4 regions of the Nocardia sp. NBC_00511 genome follow, and region 3 is predicted to be linked to each of the others. Evidence: riboswitches for the same ligand, from Rfam matches in the RefSeq annotation. Region 3 holds a riboswitch; each other region holds the start of a gene.
The links. A riboswitch is a leader RNA that binds a small molecule or an ion and turns the genes downstream of it on or off. The one in region 3 is predicted to bind magnesium.
Positions count from the first base shown of each region.

Region 1 (4,997 bases), 2.5 Mb from region 3:
GCTTGTATTTTCCGTCGCGCGGGTGCAGATCGAGGTAGATGCGCCCGCGGCGGTGCCCGTCGGCGTACACGTCGTAGACGGTGACCTCGTCGTGCCAGGTCGGTGCGTCCACGAGGCGGTATTGCAGTCCGAACAGCCGCCCGGTGACCTCGAGCAGTCCGGCGCGCACGGCCGGGAAGTCGAAGTAGCGGCGTACCTCGCGCGCGTCGACGTCGTAGTTCTCGCGGCGGATCAGTTCGCTGTAGTAGCCGTTGTCGGCGCGGTCGAGGCCGGTGGCGGTGGGGTCGTCGAGGCGGCGCCGCGCCAGCAGGGTGTCGTGGTCGCGGCGGCCCGCGGGCGCGGCGGCGGTCGCGATGCGGTCGATGAACTCGGCGATGGCCGCGCTCGAGCCGATCATCTTCACCTCCGCGTCGTAGTCGGGCCAGCTGTCGTAGCCGAGCAGCCGCGCCTTCTCGTCGCGCAGGTCGAGGATCTCGTGCAGCACAGCGTCATTGGCGGGCCAGCCGCGGGAGTCGAATTCGACGGTGAGTTCACGGCGGGCGGCGGCGTCGCGGGCGAAGGTGCGAAACGGCAGGTAGTCGGGGTAGTCGGTGGTGACGGTGACCAGTCCGTCGGCGGCGGGCGGGTGCGCGGCCAGGAAGTCCTGCGGCAGCCCGTCGAGGCGGTCGGGGGCCAGCTGGATGCTGCGCACGTCGTCGCGGATGGTGCGCCCGAATTCCTGCTCGAGCACGGTGAGCCGTTCGGAGATGTCGCGCAACCGGTTTCGGGTGGCCTCGTCGCGGTCGACGCCGCTGCGACGGAAGTCGCGCAGCACGTGTGCGCGCATGCGTGCGCTGTCGGTGTCCAGCCCCGCCGGGTCGGTGGCGCTGAGCACCTCGAACAGTTCACGGTCGAGGGTGCGGTCGGTGGTGGCGCGTTCGATGTCCTGCAACAGTTTCTCGGCCAGCTCGCGCACCTGCGGGTCGGGGTGGACCTGCACGAACAGTCCGGCCGCGGATTCCGCACCACGCAACGCGATATCGGCGTCGTTCCACACCTCGAGCACCTCGCGGGCGTCACGCACCGCGCCGCCCCGCAGCCGCTGCAATGTCTCACGCGCACTGCGCAATCCGCTCTCCACATGGTCGGTCAGCCACTGCGGCCAGTCGGTCGCGGGCAGGGCAAGCGGGGACAGGCTCATGTCCCGACCCTATCGGCTACCGCAACCGCAATTCGGGCCTACCACTCGGGCCGGTACAAAACCGGCACCCCGGCACTCACGCAGCGATAAAATAAGCCTTTCACCTGGCACTATTTGATCTATCCAGGAGATGATCGACATGTTCGGGTCTCGGAAGTCGGCATTCGCCGCAACCACCCTCTTCGCCGCCGCGGGGGCGGCCGCACTCGTGGTCGCCGCGCCCGGCGCGTCGGCGTACGTCAGCAGCGTGACGGTCTCGAGCGGTTCGAGTATCGGCGGCGGCTACGGCACCAACTGCTCCTACACGGTCACCGTGAACGGCAGCCCCAACGAATACGTCTGGCTCTACGACAGCAATTCGGCCACCTTCAGCCCCCAGCAGTTCTCGCTCGGCACCGGCGGCACCGCCACCTCGAGCTTCACCCCCACCTCGACCGGCACCCACTATGTGCAGGCCTGGTCCTACAACGGTTCGCAGTGGGCGTTGCTGACGGTCAAGACCGGCATCAACCTCGGCAGCGCCTGCATCGTGAGCAGCTGAGCACGATCCGACCGATGCCGGTGCCACCCGCGGGCGACCGGCACCGGCCCAGCGCGGTTCGGTGGCGGTCAACGGCGGGTGCGCGTGGGGTGGTCGGTGCGGGCATTACCCTGGTTCCGGTGCAGACCGAGCAGCCGCCCTCCGAGTCCGAGCCGCGTATCTGGGGTGGGACGACCCTGACCGAGCGTCGCGAGGCGCGGCGTGGGGCGTTGTTGGAGGCGGCGCTGGATCTGATCGGGGAGTCCGGGGCCGGGGCGGTGACGATGCGGGCGGTGTGTCGGCGCGCCAATCTGACGGACCGCTATTTCTACGAATCCTTTTCCAGCCGTGACGAATTGCTCGATGTGCTGTATCGGTTGATCGCCGAGGAGTATCTGGGGCCGATGACGGCGTTCGCGGTGGCCGATGATCCGAGCCGGGATCGGGCGCTCTCGGAGTTGCTGGTGGACAAGGTGCTCGCCGATCCGCGCAAGTCGCGGTTGTTTCTGGTGGAGCCGTATTCCTCGACGGGGTTGGGGCAGACGACGATCGCGGTGATGCCGGTGTTCACCCGGCTCATCCAGGATCATCTGTTCTCCCATATCGAGGATCCGGTGCGGCGGCGGCTGGCGGCGGTGACGATGGCCAGCGGCAACGCGGGCATGTTCTCGGCGTGGCTCAATGGCACGCTGCGTGCCAGTCGCGAGGAGATCATCGATCATCTGGTGGCGATCATCGCCGCCTATCGAGGCATGTACCGCGACTGAGAGTCCGCGGGCGCGGGCCACCGCGAGTCATTATCGGATCGCGGTGGTGGTCGCGCTGAGGCGTTGACGGGTTGCTTACACCCTCGTGCTGTCGAGTTGCTCGATCGCCGCCGGGGGTGTTTACTCGCTGTCGCAAGGTGCCGTCGTTAGCTGAGGCTCCTTCACGGATACAGGCCGGCGATCCCGAACGTCGAGAGACGCCCCGGATCAGGACAGGTTTCCCCGAGCTAAGGGGATACCCCGACCGGCTCCCGCCATTGGACGGGTTTACGCCGTGAAGTGCTGAAGGTCTTACGAGGGGTGGTTACCGTACCCGGCGTTTCCTGCCGGTCCCACTCCCCTGGCGCGTGTGCTCGAGCTGGTCCTGGAGGTGGTTGCCGTGCCCGACGGATCAGACATATGCCCGTTAGCCAATCGTTCACTCGGCGACACTCCCGAATTCCGCTGCACAGCCGTGCTGTGCCTGTAGCGTCCGGTTTCGAGTGCGCCGTCTCTGCTAGGAGACCGTCATGACCACGTGGGAAATGCTGCTCCGACTCGCCACCGGTGTCGGGTTGGGTGCGGTGATCGGATTCGAGCGCCAGTTCCGGGCGCGCATGGCCGGGCTGCGCACCAACGCGCTGGTCGCGGCCGGGGCCACCTTGTTCGTGCTGCTGTCGGCGCACGGCTTCAATGGCGGTAACGCCGACCCGACTCGGGTTGCGGCACAGATCGTTTCCGGTATCGGCTTTCTGGGCGCGGGTGTGATCCTGCGCGACGGATTCAATATTCGCGGCCTCAACACCGCGGCGACCCTGTGGTGTTCGGCGGCGGTGGGTTCGCTGGCCGGATCGGGCATGTGGTCGACGGCGGTCGCGGGCACCGTGGCGGTGGTGGTGGTCAATACCGCGCTGCGCACGGTGGCGCGCACAGTCGACCGGCCGATCGCCGACGGCCCCGAAGCCCACGAGGCGCTCTACGCGTTCACCGCCGAAACCGATGATTCGCACGAGGCGCATGTGCGCGCACTGCTGGTGCAGTCGTTGACGCGCACCGATTTCCGACTGGTGTCGGTCTCGAGCCACGACACCCAGCCCGGCCGCGTACAGGTGCGCGCGGAATTGACCGGTGATCGCCGCGACGACCGGCAGATGGAGGCCGCGGTGAGCCGGCTGAGCCTCGAGCCGTCGGTGACCAGTGTCGGCTGGCGCACCGTGCCGGCGCCGGTGGAGGTCGAGCAGTGAGCACTCCGCTGCACTCGTATCCCTCACGCGGAGCACTGGATCGGCCGCGCTCACGCTGGGCGGATATCGCGGTGTTCGCCGCGGCGGCGGTGCTGATCTGGATCGTGGTGAAGATCTCGGCGGGCATGCATGTGCCCTTCGACGAGAACGCCCCTGCGGCAACGATTTCCACCGACGCCTCCGAGCTGCCGTTCTATGCGGCGCGTTCGCTGCTGCGGATGCTGCTGGCGTTGGGGTTGTCGATCGTGTTCACCTTCGTCTTCGCCACCGCGGCCGCGCGGTTGCCGCGTGCGGAGAAGGTGATGCTGCCGATCCTCGACATTCTGCAGTCGGTGCCGATCCTGGGTTTCCTGTCGGTGACGGTGACCGGGTTCATCGCGTTGTTCCCGGGCTCGTCACTGGGTTTGGAGTGCGCCTCGATCTTCGCGATCTTCACCTCGCAGGCCTGGAACATGACCTTCGCGTTCCATCACAGCCTGGTGTCGCAGCCGCGCGAACTCGATGAGGCCTCCCGCAATCTGCGCTTGTCGCGCTGGCAGCGGTTCTGGCGCGTCGATGTGCCCTCGGGGATGTTCCCGCTGGTGTGGAACGCGATGATGAGTTTCGGTGGCGGCTGGTTCTTCCTGACCGCGGCCGAGGCGATCAGCGTCAACAACCGCCAGTACGTGCTGCCGGGCATCGGGTCGTATGTGGCGACGGCGTCGGCGAATTCCGATACCGGCAAGGTATTTCTCGCGATCGTGGTGATGATCGTGATGATCATCGGTGTGAACGTGCTGTTCTGGCGGCCGATCACGGTGTGGGCGGAGCGCTTCCGGGTCGAGGACACCGCGTCCTCGGACAAGGGCCGCAGCCTGGTGCTGGATCTGTTGCGCCGCAGCCACATTCCGGGCCTGCTGGGGCGGGTCTTCGGGCGGCTGGTGTTTCCGATGGACCGCGCGATGCGGGTGTTCGGGCTGGCCGAGCATCCCCTCTACGTGCCGGTGGCGCGTCGTCGCGCCGGGGATGTGGCGTTCACGGTGATCGTCGGGGCGGGCGTGCTCGCCGGGCTGATCGCGATGGCCCGCTACATCGGCAGCACGGTCGGCTACCACGAGGTGGCCCACGCACTGTTGCTGGGTGTGATCACGCTGGGCCGGGTGATCGTGCTGTTGATCTTCGCGTCGATCGTGTGGGTGCCGATCGGGGTGTGGATCGGGTTGAATCCGCGGGTGCTGCGTTTGGCGCAGCCGGTGGTGCAGGTGCTGGCGTCGTTCCCGGCGAACTTCCTGTTCCCGCTGGTGGCCGCAGTACTGGTGTACACCGGT
Region 1 covers NZ_CP107849.1:2,302,551-2,307,547, reverse strand. Annotated here, with positions in the region: gene OG300_RS10935 (M3 family metallopeptidase) at 1-1,180, opposite strand, end outside; gene OG300_RS10930 (hypothetical protein) at 1,320-1,721, shown strand; gene OG300_RS10925 (TetR/AcrR family transcriptional regulator) at 1,736-2,467, shown strand; M-box (ykoK) riboswitch at 2,603-2,776, shown strand; gene OG300_RS10920 (MgtC/SapB family protein) at 2,977-3,690, shown strand; gene OG300_RS10915 (ABC transporter permease) at 3,687-4,997, shown strand, end outside.
Region 1: another riboswitch for magnesium. It lies ahead of OG300_RS10920 (MgtC/SapB family protein); the one in region 3 lies ahead of OG300_RS22455 (ABC transporter permease).

Region 2 (4,997 bases), 2.9 Mb from region 3:
ACGATCTCGCGGCAGTGCGCGCCCTCGATGAGCAGTGAATTCCAGGTCCACGGCGTCCATTCGGGACTGGTGCTGCCGTCTTCGAGGAACGGGCCCTCGATGAGCGGAATGGTGACCTCGGGTGCGGGCTGATTGCCCTCGTGGTCGTGCCAGACGAACAGTTGGCCATTGCGCTCGAGCGTCGTCCACGCCCGGGTGCGCGCCAGCGGCGGCACGCGGCGTGCGTACGGGATCTCGGAGCATTTGCCCGACCCGTTCCAGCGCCAATCGTGGAACGGGCAGGCGATATCCCCGTTCTTGACCTCGCCCATGGACAGGTCGCCGCCGAGGTGACGGCAGTAGGCGTCGAGCACCTGCAGCTCACCGGCCTGGTCGGCCCACACCACCAGTTTGGTGCCGAAAGCCTCGATGGAATGCGGTTTTCCGTCACGGAAGGAGGCGGCCAGCCCGAGGCAGTGCCACCCCCGCGCGAATCGAGTCGGCAGACTGCCCACGTCGATCTCGCGAACCTTGTGCGTCTGTCTCGGTGGAGTCGTTGCCATCGTTGCCTACCTACCCACTGCGCCAACACATTCGGAACAGACTCAGCTTCGAGGCAAGCATTCAGCTACGCAAATTATCGAACCTTGTGAAACGGGGACCGCAGCGGCATCGGGGCTGGCAGCGCGTCCGGCACGGTGAACATCAGTGTCCCAGTTCACTACTGGGAGTGCGCTGCCATATATCGGTGGTGACGCAGATCGGAATCGAACCGACGAAGGCCCGGGTGAAAGCCGGACTGCCCGTAACCATCAGAGCAACTGCGCCATTGCCTGTCGTGGGGGCGGCAGGGAGCGAGCCTTCGAGAGGATTCGAACCTCCAACAACCCTGGCTCGAAACCAGGTGCTCTATCCGTTGAGCTACGAAGGCGTTTCGGACTCCCGGCCGCGAACGGCGTTGGGAGGAAACGAGAAAGGGCCGTTCCATCGGCGGAAGCTCCGCCGGGGATACGGCCCGGGAATCAGGGGAACAACCCCTACGGGCCGAGCAGGCGATAACCGCGCCGCGGCGAAAACCGTTCGGACGGAAGGCGCTCAGCGGTGAAGTATTCCATTGCCTTGCCTTTCTGTCGTCCCGGTGTCGGTGCTGACATGAACGCTAACAGGGCGTCCGCTCGAGCGGTACCGAATTATTCGGGGGATCACCGTCCCGCGTCTGCCGGGGCTGATCGCTGCCTGCCTCGAATACCGCTGGGCCACAGCGATTTGTGCAAGTAGCGTGCGTGCATGGCAGCGAAGAACAAATATCTCGATCAAGTGGTCGCGCAGCAGGCGGCATTGGAAGAGGATCTGCGGTCGAGCTCGGGGGGATGGTCCGACGGGAACGGCCCGTCGGGTCGCAGTGCGGTCAGCAAACGCGCCGGGCGCATCGGGCCGGTGCGCGAAGCCTCCGGGCCCGCGCCGGTCGATGTGCGGATCACCGGGTTCTGGTGGTGCCGGGCGCGATTCAAACCATCCTGATCAACGCCTACTGCATCTGTAAGGAACTGCAAGGCGTCCTGGTCCAGGGCTATGTGCAGTGGATCATCGACGACTTCGCCACCGCCTACCGCAAACTCGACTTCTCCGACGGCGAGGATCCGATGCGGCTGGTCAACGTGCAACTGCGCGAGCAGGCCGAGGCGGCGATCAAGGACAAGGTCTCCACCATGGCGGTGCGTGACGTACTCAGTGACAAGCAGCCCATCATCGAGGAGCTCACCGCCCGGCTGCGCACCGTCGCCGAGGGCAGCGACGACGCCCGCAACGATCGCGGGCTCGGGCTCAATATCGTCACCGTGCAGATCAAGGAGGCGGTGGTCTCGTCGAACACCGCAACGAAGCCGCCCGCTTCGACCGCGACGCCGTCGAGCAATTCCGCCGCACCGCCCGCGAACACGACAAGCTCGGCATCGAGAACGCCAACAGCCGCACCGCCACCAACATCCAGGCCCAACTCGTCCAATCCCTCCCCGCCATCGTCGACCACCTCCCCACCCCCACCGAACTGAAGTCCGTCCAAATCGGTGGCGACGCCACGGGATTGACCGGCATCATCACCCAGCTGACCGAAATCGTGGACGCGGTACGGCCCGCACCGCGTCAGTAGGGCTGGGGTCGGCCCTCCGAGGCGTTTCGCGCGAAGCCGTTCGACGTTCGGCAGCGATCTCAGCGCGTTCTCAGCGGATATGTGCAAGGTTGGGCCGCGTCCGGTCTGCCCAGAGAAAGTTCCCGATGTCGACGCTCAACGGCCTTCCGGCCCACATCCTGTTCGTGCACTTCATCGTGGTGCTGGCACCGTTGACCGCGGTGCTGGTGATCCTGTCCGCGCTGTGGCCCGCGGCTCGTCGCCGCCTGGTCTGGCTCAACCTCGTGCTGGCCGCCTTCGTGGCGGTTCTCACCCCGATCACCACGGATGCGGGCGAGTGGCTGGAGAAGCGGGTCGGGCGAAATCCGGACCTGCGCACCCACACTCATCTCGGTGACACGTTCATCTACTTCGCGGCCGGGTTGTTGATCGTGGCGGTGCTGATGGCGGTGGTTCACGTGTACGAATCGCGTGGGCGGGCGCTGTCGCGGGTGCTCGTGGGCGCTGTCGCGGTGCTGGCGATCGCGGCGAGTGTCGCGGCCACGGTGCAGGTGTATCGGATCGGGGAGTCCGGCTCTCGATCGGTATGGCACGGCGTGTCCGCGAAACCGGCACGCGAAGCGCCGAAGCAGTAATCGGACTTCTCGTGAATCGGAAAATTGACGAATAGGGCTTCGTAATGCAAAGCTGTGCGACGTAATTACAGCACCTCGCTAGGTGAGGCTCCTGTACGAACACAGGCCACTGATCCGACGACGTCGAGAGACGCCCAGGGTTAGGACAGGTTTCCCCGGATTAAGGGGTCACCCGAAGTGGCTTCCCGCGCAGCGGGATACGTCGTGCAGTGCCGAAGCTCTGACGAGAGAGGTGCCCGCGCGAGGCGTCTGCCTGCGCGGAATCCTCGTGTGCATCCGTGACGGCGCCCCCGTGCGCCCCGGCCGCGAGGAGGTGAGGACGACCCATGGCCCCCGGCGACAGTCCGTATCCGAGTCACTCGTTCCACTCACCCGATTGCGGGTGGAAACACGCCACACGAGCCTGACCGGAAATTCCCGTCGCGTTGATTCGCGACCCTCGACGCGTCCGCATTACCGTTGCGCGGCCGTGTAATTCGTGCTGGCCTTTTCACCCCATTCGAATTCACCGAACCCGAAATTCGAAGGTTGATTCACCGATGAGAAACTTCACCACCCTCGCCGCGATCACCGCTGTCACCCTCGGCGCACTCGTCTGCGACATCCCCGCCGCGACCGCGGCTCCCGCACCCGGCATCGACTGGACCGCGAGGACAGTCGGCAAATCCGTTGTGGTGCACACCGATCAGGGCAGCCTCTCGACCCGTGACGGCCGATTCGAGGTCCTCGACCCCACCGGCGCGGTAGCCGCCACTCTGCCCCTGGCCTACGGCATCGACGGTCAGCAGTTCCCGATTGCCGCAACCATCGACGGTAATACCGCGACCCTCACCCCGAGCGCCGACGCCGCCCTGGCCAAGCCGATCACCATGCTGCAACCGGTCGACCAGCAGGCCGATTTCGACTCCGCCCTGGCCGCGGCCGGCACCCAATTCGGCCTGGCCACCGGCGTCGGAGCCCTGATCGGCACCCTGGTCGGTGGCGTCGGCGGCTGCGTCCTGGGCGCCATCGTGCCCGCCGCACTGATGACCCCGATCTTCGTACCGGGCTGGGTCGGTGGCTGTCTCGCCGGAGCCGCTGCGGGCGCTGCCCTCGGCGCGGCCGCGGGCACCGTACTGATCGGCCTCCCCGTCGGGATCGTGAGCGCGATCCAGTTCTTCCAACGACTCAACGTCCCCGCGGCCCCCGCCGCCGCTCAGGTCTCTCCGGCGGAAGTGGCGGCGATGTGAGGGCGATCGGAATCTCGCCGCTACCGCCGAAAAGGTCGGGCCACGCTACCTCGACGGTGCGATATGTACGACAGCTTTGCCCGGCAGGCCGGTTCGCTTGCGCAGGAACGCTTCCCGCGCGTGGTCGAGGTCGTGCACCGCGCCGACCTGGGGGCGGAGGTCGCCTGCGGCGGCGAGCCGGAGGAGTTCGCGGAGCTGGTCGCGGTCGGGCTCGACGATGAAGAAGACGGCTCGGCCGTCGGCGGGAGCGATCGGGGGCGGGGCGGTGATCGAAACCAGGGTGCCGCCGGGCTTCACCACCGCGGCGGAGTGTTCGAGGAGGGGGCCGCCGATGGTGTCGAAGACCAGGTCCACCGTGCCCGCCGTGGACAGTTCGGGGTCTTCGGTGAGGTCGATGAAGCGGTCCGCGCCCAGGTCGGCGACCAGCTTCTCGGCATTCGGGCGACCTGTGGCGATGACCTGTGCGCCTGCGTGTTTCGCGAGCTGGATGATGAGAGAGCCGGTGCCGCCCGCGCCGCCGTGCACCAGGACGGACTGATCGGGTCGCAGGCTGCCGTGGATGAAAAGCCCCTGCCAGGCGGTGAGTCCGGCCAGGGGCAGGGCGGCGGCCTGGTCGGTGTCGAGGGTGTTCGGCAGCAGCGCCAGGTTGCGGGCTTCGACCGCCGTGTACTCGGCCATCGACCCGTCGCGGTGCCAGTCGGTGAGCCCGCACACCCGGTCGCCGACCTCGAATCCGGTGCTGCCGTAGCCGACTTCGGTGACGGTGCCGACGATCTCGTGTCCGGGGATCGACGGTGCGCGGTCGCGGCCCGCGCGATCGGTCCAGGTGCCGGGCCAGTCGAGTTCGTCGGGCACGAAGCTGGCCGCCTCGACCCGAACGAGCACGTCGCCGGTCGCGAGCCGGGGGAGAGGCGCGTCTTCGACGACCAACAGCTCGGGGCCGCCGCGGTGATGGATGCGTAGCGCTTTCATAGGGGCAGTCTTCAGCGTCCGCGCAGCAACTTCAAGCACCGCTTCGGCGAGGAA
Region 2 covers NZ_CP107849.1:1,921,003-1,925,999, forward strand. Annotated here, with positions in the region: gene OG300_RS09050 (Rieske 2Fe-2S domain-containing protein) at 1-542, opposite strand, end outside; tRNA gene OG300_RS09055 (tRNA-Glu) at 729-807, opposite strand; tRNA gene OG300_RS09060 (tRNA-Arg) at 837-910, opposite strand; gene OG300_RS09065 (hypothetical protein) at 1,267-1,500, shown strand; gene OG300_RS09070 (SPFH domain-containing protein) at 1,473-2,030, shown strand; gene OG300_RS09075 (DUF2231 domain-containing protein) at 2,254-2,742, shown strand; M-box (ykoK) riboswitch at 2,810-2,981, shown strand; gene OG300_RS09080 (hypothetical protein) at 3,282-3,971, shown strand; gene OG300_RS09085 (NADP-dependent oxidoreductase) at 4,017-4,943, opposite strand.
Region 2: another riboswitch for magnesium. It lies ahead of OG300_RS09080 (hypothetical protein); the one in region 3 lies ahead of OG300_RS22455 (ABC transporter permease).

Region 3 (4,997 bases):
CCACCACGGCCTTCATTCGAGAAGACCGCGGCGGCAAGGTGTTCCTGGATTCCACCCGGGCGGGCGGGGCGACCGTGGTATCGGTCTACAGCCCCCGCATCCGCCCAGGCGCGACGGTGTCGTTCCCGGTCAGCTGGGCCGAGCTGCCCGGAATCGACCCGCACGATTTCACCATCCGGACCGTGCCGAACCTGCTCGGCGACCGCGACCCGTGGGGCGAGTACCTGCCCGAACCACAGTCGCTCCCAGCGGATCTGATAGCGGAGGGCCACACCATCCCGGTGGCCCGGGTGCAGGCCATGCACGAGGGCAAGCGCCGCGCCCAGGCCCGCCGCAAGGACTGACCCTCACGCGTCGACCGTGTGCCGGGTGAGCAGTCGTTCGGCCGCGTCGTACTCGTAGAGCTCGGCGTAGCGGCCCCAGTCGATGGCGATGCGCAGTTGCTGGCGCGCACCGTCTTCGGTGAACCCACGCCGCAGCAGATCCAGGAAGAAGCCGTCGCGCAACCGTTCCCCGGGCGCGGTGCTCAGCGCGTGATCGATCGCGCCGACCAGCGGGGCCTTGGCCCGGGCCAGGCGCGCGAAAATCGCCTTGGCACTGTCGATGTCGGCCTCGGTGAACATCGACCCGTCGACGGTGAGCTCGATATCGCCGTCCACGGTGGTGGCCAGCCCGAGCATGGTGGCGGCGTCGACCAGCGGCATCAGATCGTCCACCTCGAAGCGCAGGCCGCCCGCGAGCTCCGGCAGATCCGCGCGCCCGCCGCCCGCGGCCACCAGATCCAGCATGCCGCCCAGCCCGTCCACCCCGGCGTCCGGCAGCGGCCGGGTGGTCGGGGTCGGCGTGAAAGCGCTACGGCCACCGTCGAATCCGACGTCGGTGAGCATCCGGTAGGCCTGATCGACCAGCGCCTGGAAACCCGCCCCGCGCGGATCGCGGGGATGATCGAGACCCACCCGGATCTCACCCTTGATCCGGCCGGGGTTGTTGTCCAGCACCAGGATTCGATCGGCCAGCTGCACCGCCTCATCGATATTGTGGGTGACCATCAGCATGGTCTTGGTCGGGAACGCGGTCTCGTCCCACAGCCGCATCAGCTCACCGCGCAGGTTCTCGGCGGTCAGCACGTCCAGCGCCGAGAACGGCTCGTCCATCAGCAGCACCTCCGGCTGCACCACCAGCGCGCGAGCGAACCCGACCCGCTGACGCATCCCGCCGGAAAGCTCCTTGGGATAGGCGTTCTCGAAGCCGTCGAGCCCGATCATGTCGATGGCGTCGGTGACCCGCTCCTCGCGCTCCCAGACCGCGACGCCGCGGGCGCGCAACCCCAGCTCGACGTTCTGTCGCACGGTCAGCCACGGCAGCAGCGCGAAGGTCTGGAACACCATGGCGGTACTGGGATTCGGCTCGGTGATCTCGCTGGTGCGCAGCCGCGCCGAGCCGGCCGACGGCTGCACCAGCCCGGCGATGATGCGCAACAGCGTGGACTTGCCGGACCCGGATTTGCCCAGCAGCGCGACGATTTCGCCCTCGCGCAGTTCCAGGCAGACCTCCGAGAGCACCGGCAGCTGCTCCCCGGAGGGATTGGTGAAGGTCTTGGTGACGCGGTCGACGGTCACGATTGCGGTGGACACGATGGTCCTCCTTTCGAAAGTTGTTTCAGCTCAGGGAGAATCGCGCTTCGGTGCGGCGCTGAAGTCGCCGCCACACCAGGCGGTTGATGCTCACGGTCACGATGCTCATCACCACGGTGCCCAGCAGCACCTTGGCGAAGACGTCGTCGGCGGTGGCATTGGTGATGTACGCGCCCAGCCCGTAGGCCTCCATCCGGGTGTGCCCGGCCTCGACCACCTCGCCGACCAGCGTGGCGTTCCACGCGCCGCCGAACGCGGTGATCGCGCCGACCAGGTAGCCGGGTGCGATCGCGGGCAGGATGAACGACTTCCAGCGCTGCACCCCGTGCACGCCGAGATCGTCCATCGCCTCGCGCAGGTCCGTCGGAATCTGCCCGGCCGCCGCGATGACGTTGAACAGCACGTACCACTGCGCGCCCAGCGCCATCAGCACGATGCCGCCGAAGTTCAGCGAGATGCCCGTGTAGGTGAGCGCCGCGATCACGAAGATGAACAGGAACTGCGCCGGGAAGCTCACCAGCACCTGCACCACCGGCTGCGCGAAGCGGCAGATCCGCGGATTCATGCCGATCCACACCCCGACCGGCACCCACACCAGGGTGGACACCACCAGCAGCACCATCACGCGGGACAGGCTGGCCAGGCCCAGCAGCGCGGTCGGCCCGAATTCGGCCAGGCCCACGGTCCTTTCGAAGTAGGCGGCCAGCGTCCAGGTGCCCCAGGCCAGCACCGCGAACAGCAGTCCGAAGAACAGCACGTCCCCGGCTCGGCTGCCGGTGCGGTCGTCGTAGGCGGAGCGGGTGCTGCGCCCGAACACCCGCATCCCGCGGTCGATCCCCTCACCGACCGGCCGGAGCATGCGGGCGAGCCGACCCGGCACCGTGCTGCGACGCAGCAGGTCCAGGACGAGACTCCTTGGTGCCGAAGCGCTTTCGGTGTTCTCCACCCGGAACCGCTCGGCCCAGGCCGTCAGCGGCCGCCAGAACAGCACGTTCACCAGCACGATGGTGATCACCATGACGAGCGCGCCGAGCATCAGCGTGCCGACCTGCGCCTGCGAGGTGGCGGCCGCGATGAAGCTGCCCATGCCGGGCAGCGCCTCGTCCCGGCCCGACACCGTGATCACCTCGGAGGCCGCGAGCATGAACCACGCGCCGCCGAAGCTCATCATTCCGTTCCAGATCATCGGCACCATGGCGGCCGGAATCTCCAACTGCCACAGGCGCTGCCAGCGGGTCAGCCGCATCATGCGGGCGGCCTCGTCGAGTTCGCGCGGCACCGTGCGCAGCGCCTGGTAGTAGGCGAAGGTCATGTTCCAGGCCATGGCGGTGAAGATGGCGAAGCTGCACGCCGCCTCCGCGCCCAGGTAGGAGCCGCGGAACAGGGCCACGAACGCGGTCACCGTGATGGAGACCAGGGCCAGCACCGGCACCGACTGCAGCACGTCCACCATCGGGACCAGCACCTTCTCCGCCCGCCGGGAGCGTGCCGCCCACTGGCCGACGACCAGGCTGAACAGGATGGAGGCGACCAGGCCGATGAACATGCGCAGGGTGGTGCGGGCCGCGTAGTAGGGCAGTTCGGCCGCGTCGGTGGAGACCGAGCCGACGGCCGCGTCGGGCGTCCAGGGGACGGACATGTCGCGAAAGAGCCTGAGCACCACCAGGATCAGCAGCACCGCGGCGGCCACGATCAGGTAGTCGACCGTGCGCAGCCGCCCGTGTGCCCGGGGTGCCCGCGGCGTCGTGCCGGGACGATTCGGAATTGCGAGTTCGAGGGTCATCGGGAAGTTCTCTCGTGAATACCGCCGCCGCGCGGGGATATGCGGGCAGCATCGAATACCGCCGGGCACGATCGTGCGGACGGGTCATGAGATCGGTGGATATCCGAATTCATTCGCGGAATTGCGCACACGAATATGCGGTGCGCCGAATGGGCACCGTGAATTCAGCAATTGTGGAACGGGAGGGTCAGCGGCCCGATCCGGGAGGGACCGGCCCGCCGGTAGATCCGGGATCGTCGTCGGATGTCGTCATGGTGCTCGGCCTCCTTCCTGGTCGGCGCGATGGGTCAGCGCACGTGGGGGAGGTCGCCCGGAACACTCGGGTAGGGACGGACACCCCTCTCGTCAGAGCTTCGGCACTGTACGACGTGTTCCGCGTCGGAAAGCCACTTCGGATAACCCCTTAATCCGGAGAAATCTGTCCTAACCTTGGGCGTCTCTCGACGTCGTCAGATCAGTGGCCTGTGTTCATACAGGAGCCTCGCCTATCGAGGTGCGATATCGAACCTAGTGAAATGCTGTGCATAAGTCAAAGATCGCGTATTCACAGTGGTGGAGCGATATGTCACAGCAACCGACCGCAGTCCGGTCGATCGCACCGGGCGGGTGTGTCGCCTACGCTGGTCGGCGTGGTGAGAGCAGGAGCTGCGGCGGTGGGTATCGCCCTGATCGGGGTGATGGTCGCCGGCTGCGGCGGGTCGTCGCCGTCGGCCGCGCCGACGACCACCTCGGTCGTGCCCGCGGTGGTGTCGCCGTCGGCCAACACCGTCGGTCTGTGCGGCGGCGTCACCGATGCGGAGGTCGCGCAGGACACGGGTCTGACCGGACTGCACCGGATCGCGGTCAATCCGATGAGCTGCGCCTGGCAGCCCGCCGCCGGCGGCGACTACGCCGTGGTGTTCCAGTGGTTCCGGGGCAGCCCCCTGCAGGCGCGGCGCACCGAGATCACCACCGGCACCCCCGCCACCGTGCAGGTCGCGGGCGACGCGGGCATCGAATGGCACACCGACAACTCGTGCGAGGTGGCCGTGGCCTTCGGTGACACCGACTTCGTCGACTGGAGCTTGACCGCCGCCGCGGATTCCGCACGGCCGCAACCGTGTAAGGCCCTGGAACAGCTCGCCACGAGCACGTTGACGAAGGCGGGACAGGGATGAACCGGCGAGGGTGGTCGCGAATCACGCTGGCGGCGTTGACCATCGCGAGTCTGGCGGGCTGCTCGCACGGTGGTTCCGGCGACCAGGTGCGCCCCGCCGACGATCCCAACTTCCTGGCGGGCTGCGGCCCCCTCGACGATCAGAAGCTGGCGAGCTCGATCACCGTGACGGGGCTGCACCAGCAGCGCAACCCCACCATCTGCGACTGGACCGCCACCAATGCCGGTGGCGGCCCGGTCGACATCACCTACGCCTGGTTGCGCGACGACACCCTGTCCCGGGAGACCGAGATCGCCGCGCAGACCGGATACCAGATCGAGCGCATCGTGGTGAAGCACTACGGCGGCATGTACTGGCGCGACCCGGCGAACCCGGATACCTGCGCGGTGACGGTGGCCGATACCGGCACCGTCACCTGGTGGG
Region 3 covers NZ_CP107849.1:4,782,713-4,787,709, reverse strand. Annotated here, with positions in the region: gene OG300_RS22465 (DNA polymerase domain-containing protein) at 1-344, shown strand, start outside; gene OG300_RS22460 (nitrate/sulfonate/bicarbonate ABC transporter ATP-binding protein) at 348-1,634, opposite strand; gene OG300_RS22455 (ABC transporter permease) at 1,660-3,417, opposite strand; M-box (ykoK) riboswitch at 3,748-3,917, opposite strand; gene OG300_RS22450 (DUF3558 domain-containing protein) at 4,047-4,574, shown strand; gene OG300_RS22445 (DUF3558 domain-containing protein) at 4,571-4,997, shown strand, end outside.

Region 4 (4,997 bases), 4.0 Mb from region 3:
TGCACGTGAAGGATGCCGCGACCGCGCGCATCGCCCGCCCGGAGAACAACGTGGTCGGCGAGGTGCACGGCGAAATCGGGGATATGGCAGCCGGTTTCGCGGAGGCCGCGGTGGTCTACGAGCAGACCTTCCAGACGCAGCGGGTGCAGCACGCCAGCCTGGAGACGCACGGGGCGGTGGCCTGGTACGACGACGATGGCCGTCTCACGGTGCGCTCCAGCACGCAGACGCCGTTCCTGACCCGGCGCGCGCTGTGCACCCTCTACGATCTGCCACTGGATTCGGTGCGCCTGGTGGCGGGGCGGGTCGGCGGCGGCTTCGGCGGCAAGCAGGAGATGCTCGTCGAGGACATCGTGGTGCTGGCGACGCTGAAGCTGCGGCGGCCGGTGAAGCTGGAATACACACGCGCAGAACAGTTCTACGGCACGACCACCCGGCACCCGTTCACCGTGCACATCAAGGCGGGAGCGCGCGCGGACGGACGACTGTCGGCGTTGCAGCTGCGGGTGGTGTCCAATACCGGCGCGTACGGCAACCACGGGCCCGCCGTCATGTTCCACTCGGTCGGCGAATCCATGGCGGTGTACCGCTGCCCGAACAAGAAGGCCGACGGCTATTCGGTGTACACCAATGCCGTTCCGGCCGGGGCGTTCCGGGGTTACGGCCTCGGGCAGGTGGTGTTCGGCATGGAGTCGGTGATGGACGAGTTGGCACGGCGCGTCGGCATGGATCCGCTGGTCTTCCGGGAGCGCAATATGATCGGCCCCGGCGAACCCATGGTCACCCCGGGCGGGCACGAGGAAGACTTGCACATCGCCAGTTACGGCCTGGACCAGTGCTTCGGCATCATCCGTCGGGCGCTGGCCGAACCCTTCCCGGACGCCCCAGCTGGCTGGCTGACCGGCAGCGGCGCGGCCCTGTCCATGATCGCGACCGGCCCGCCCGGCGGCCACTACGCCGACGCCCGGGTCACGCTGCTGGCGGACGGTTCCTATGATCTGGCCGTCGGCACCGCCGAATTCGGCAACGGCACCACCACCGTGCACCGGCAGATCGCGGCGCAGGAGCTGGGCACCATCGGCCCGCGCATCACCATCCGCCAGTCCGACACCGATGTGGTCGGCCACGACACCGGCGCGTTCGGTTCCACCGGAACCGTGGTCGCGGGCAAGGCGACGCTGTTCGCCGCCCGCAAACTGGCCGACCTGCTGTGCGCCACCGCCGCACCGCATTTGGGCGTGCCCGCCGAGGCATGCGTGCTGACCGCCGATTCCGTGCGCAGCGGCAACCGCCGCGTTTCCCTGCCGGTGCTGCACGCACTGGCCGTCGAGCAAGGCGAAACCCTTGCCGCGGAAGGTCATTGGGGCGGCACCCCACGCTCGGTCGCCTTCAACGCCCAGCTGTTCCAGATCGCCATCGATCCGGACACCGGTGAGATGCGCATCCTGCGCAGCGTGCATGCCGCCGACGCCGGTGAGGTCATCAACCCCATGCAGTGCCGCGGCCAGGTGGAGGGCGGCGTCGCACAGGCTTTGGGCGCAACACTTTTCGAAAACGTCCGCCTCGACGAACGCGGCGAGATCACCACAGCGGCCTTCCGCCGCTACCGCCTCCCCGGCTACGCCGACGTCCCCCGCACCGAGGTCACCTTCATGCGCACCTCCGACGCCATCGGCCCCCTGGGCGCGAAATCCATGAGCGAGAGCCCCTTCAACCCGGTGGCTCCCGCCCTGGCCAACGCCCTGCGCGACGCCACCGGCATCCGCTTCACGGATCTCCCCCTCACCCGCGACCGCGTCTGGCAGGCCCTGCACCATCGCCGGACCCGCACCCCCGCGCGGCCGCAGCCCACGCCGACCCGTCAGGAACTGGCGGCACTCACCGAGTATCGAGTCGAGTGAGTTCGGAAGTCACTGTGGTGCAGGCGATTACCGCCGGGATCAGCCGATGTCGTAGGCCTGGCGAGACAGCCGGAACATGTGGCCGTAGCCCGTGCACTGCACGTAGTCGACGGTGCTCAGGCAGGTGACGGGTCCCTCGGTGATGCTGGCGCCGTAGGGCAGGATCACCGCGGTCGGGCCGACCAGACGGTCACCGTGGCAATTGAATCGGGCGCCGCTGGCATCGAGTGAGACGCGGTCGCCGTAGGCGAGGTGGCATTCGGCGGGGCGGGCGGGCGAGATGTAGTCGTGGTTGGCGATCTCGCAGGCGGCGCCGGTGTTGCCGACTATGCATTCGACATTGCCTGAGGGCGACTGGAATTCGGCCGATGTCGCCTCGGCGTGGGCGAGGCCCGCGCCGGTCAGCGCGAACAGTGCGGCGGTGGTGGTGATGAGACGAATCGGAAACTTCATGGTTGTGCTCCCCCCGGGACAGAACGGTGTCACCCATTCATCGGTGAGACCGGGCGGAACGATAACGCGGAAGACGCAACCCCGGTCGCGCCCTCATCGGCGCGACCGGGGTTGCCCACCGCCAGCGGCTACTTCGTCGGAGCCGGGGTGAACGGTTGGTTGATGGTGGTGAAGTACTGCACGGCCGCGGCGATCGCCACCGGTGCGGTGACCAGGATCATGCCGCCGATCGCGCCGAGCGCACCCATCGCGGCGGCACCGGCCAGGCAGCCGACGACCGCTCCGGGCAGGAAGAAGAACAGGCCGCCGATGATGCCGGTGGCGAGACTGACGCCCGAGCCGACGGCGATGCCGCCCAGCGCGCAACCGACGGCCGCGCCGCCGAGACCGCCGACCAGGGTGCCGATGGTGGCGCCGATGGCGATGGTGTCCTTCATCCGGTTCCAGGCCGCCTGCTCACGGTCGTACGGGGTCTTCCAGGGGGCGGTGTCCTCGAAGGGCAGGGCGACGGGCTGGTACGACGCGTGCGACATGTCGAACAGCGGGGTGAGCGTCGCGGTGTTGTCGCGGATCGCGGCGGAGATGGGGAAGACGAAATCGTCTACACGGAAATTGAGCTGGGTTCCAGCAACCACGTTTCCATCGGGGGCTTTGATGGTGAAGACACCATTGTCGACAGCCATGGAACCGATATCGGTGGTAATGGTCGCGGCCTGATCGGTGGCCGACGCGGTGTAGTGGATTGCACCCACATCACCGGTTGCAGGCTGGGCATTTACAGCCCCGGTAGTGACGACAGTAACTGCGGCGACCATCGCCGTGATCGCAGCAAGACCCTTGACGCGCATGTGATTCACCTCAAATAATCGTCCTGCGTAATTGGAACACGTGCAGGTTCAGCAATTGACAAGCAAACTCTAAGTTCGTTCTCAGGCCCTGAGCAATGGACGAATGTCCTTTAGTGACTCGTTGCACATATGAGCGCCCGGTTCCTCGCAAAACGGACATCAATATGGGCAGATGACCGGCTGGTAGTCGGAACCCGCTTGCGGCACAAGGGATTACAAGGAACCGACCGGCTTGGATTTGACTTATCCGTAGGGCAGGCTCACCATTGCCCGAGTCAGCACCTCGCTAGGCGAGGCTCCTGTACGAACACAGGCCACTGATCCGACGACGTCGAGAGACGCCCAGGGTTAGGACAGATCACCCCGGATTAAGGGGTGATCCGAAGTGGCTTCCCCGGGCCGCGAGCCCCCGGATACGTCGTGCAGTGCCGAAGCTCTGACGAGAGGGGTGCGAGGCTACGCCGTCGCGGCGTGGCCGCGTTTCCCTCTTGCCGCGCGTGGTCGGACAGCAGGTCTTCGTCACGAGGACACAGGCGACGTCCCCGAACGTCACGGCGGCAAGGAGGTGAGGGACGAACAATGAGTTCCGGCGATAGTCCGTATCCGAAACCGGAGTTCCCTGCCCCGACGTCCCCGGCCCGCCGTCTTCCGGTCGCCGCCTGACCCGTTCCACGCCGCACCCCCCACCGGTGTTCTCGCACCGATCGAGTGGTTCCCGCGTGCCCCGGGCCGGTCGTGTCGCGCCCGAAATCGGTTGCCGCCGGGCGCTTTCCGCACGCCCGCGCACCTGATGATGAAAGCGAGAGAAGCGCCATGGCCTTCTTCGCGAACGGCGCCAGCCGCCGCACCGCAACCGTTCCCGCCGCGGTCACCCCCGCCGTGACCGCCCCCTCCGAGCCCACCGGCGCCGTCATGGACAGCGCGCACGTCGGCGATATCGTCGGCGCGCTGGGCAGCATCGGCCGCCACGACACCCTCGAAGGTCGTTCCCGCAAGCAGCGTTTGCGCATGCTGCTGGCGATCATGGGCCCCGGCCTGATCGTGATGGTCGGCGACAACGACGCGGGTGGCATCGCCACCTACGCGCAGGCCGGGCAGAACTACGGCATGGCCCTGGTCTGGACGCTGGTGCTGCTGATCCCGGTGCTGTACGTGAACCAGGAGATGGTGGTGCGGCTGGGCGCGGTGGCCGGGGTCGGGCACGCGCGGCTGATCTTCGATCGCTTCGGAAAGTTCTGGGGCGCTTTCAGTGTCGGCGATCTGTTCGTGGTGAACGCGCTGACCATCGTCACCGAGTTCATCGGCGTCTCGATGGCGCTGAACTACTTCGGGCTGCCCAAGTGGGTGTCGGTGCCGCTGGCCGCGGTGCTGCTGTTCGCCATGGTGGCGGGCGGCTCGTTCCGGCGCTGGGAGCGTTTGCTGTTCGGCTTGATCGCGGTCAACGTCATCATGTTCCCGCTGGCATTCCTGGTGCACCCCAAGGCTTCTCAGGTGGCGCACGGATTCCTGCCGTCGTTCCCGGGCGGGCTGAACTCGACGCTGCTGCTGCTCATCGTCGCCATCGTGGGCACCACGGTCGCGCCGTGGCAGCTGTTCTTCCAGCAGTCCAACATCGTCGACAAGCGCATCACCCCGCGCTGGATCCGCTACGAGCGCATCGATCTGTGGATCGGGATCGTGGTGGTGATGGTGGGCGCGATCGCGATCATGGCGGCCGCCGCCTTCGGGCTGGCCGGGACCGACGCGGCCGGGAACTTCGCCGATGCCGGTGCGGTGGCGCGGGCGCTGCACGATC
Region 4 covers NZ_CP107849.1:8,803,208-8,808,204, reverse strand. Annotated here, with positions in the region: gene OG300_RS41030 (molybdopterin-dependent oxidoreductase) at 1-1,901, shown strand, start outside; gene OG300_RS41025 (DUF6636 domain-containing protein) at 1,941-2,354, opposite strand; gene OG300_RS41020 (hypothetical protein) at 2,483-3,202, opposite strand; M-box (ykoK) riboswitch at 3,478-3,657, shown strand; gene OG300_RS41015 (NRAMP family divalent metal transporter) at 4,016-4,997, shown strand, end outside.
Region 4: another riboswitch for magnesium. It lies ahead of OG300_RS41015 (NRAMP family divalent metal transporter); the one in region 3 lies ahead of OG300_RS22455 (ABC transporter permease).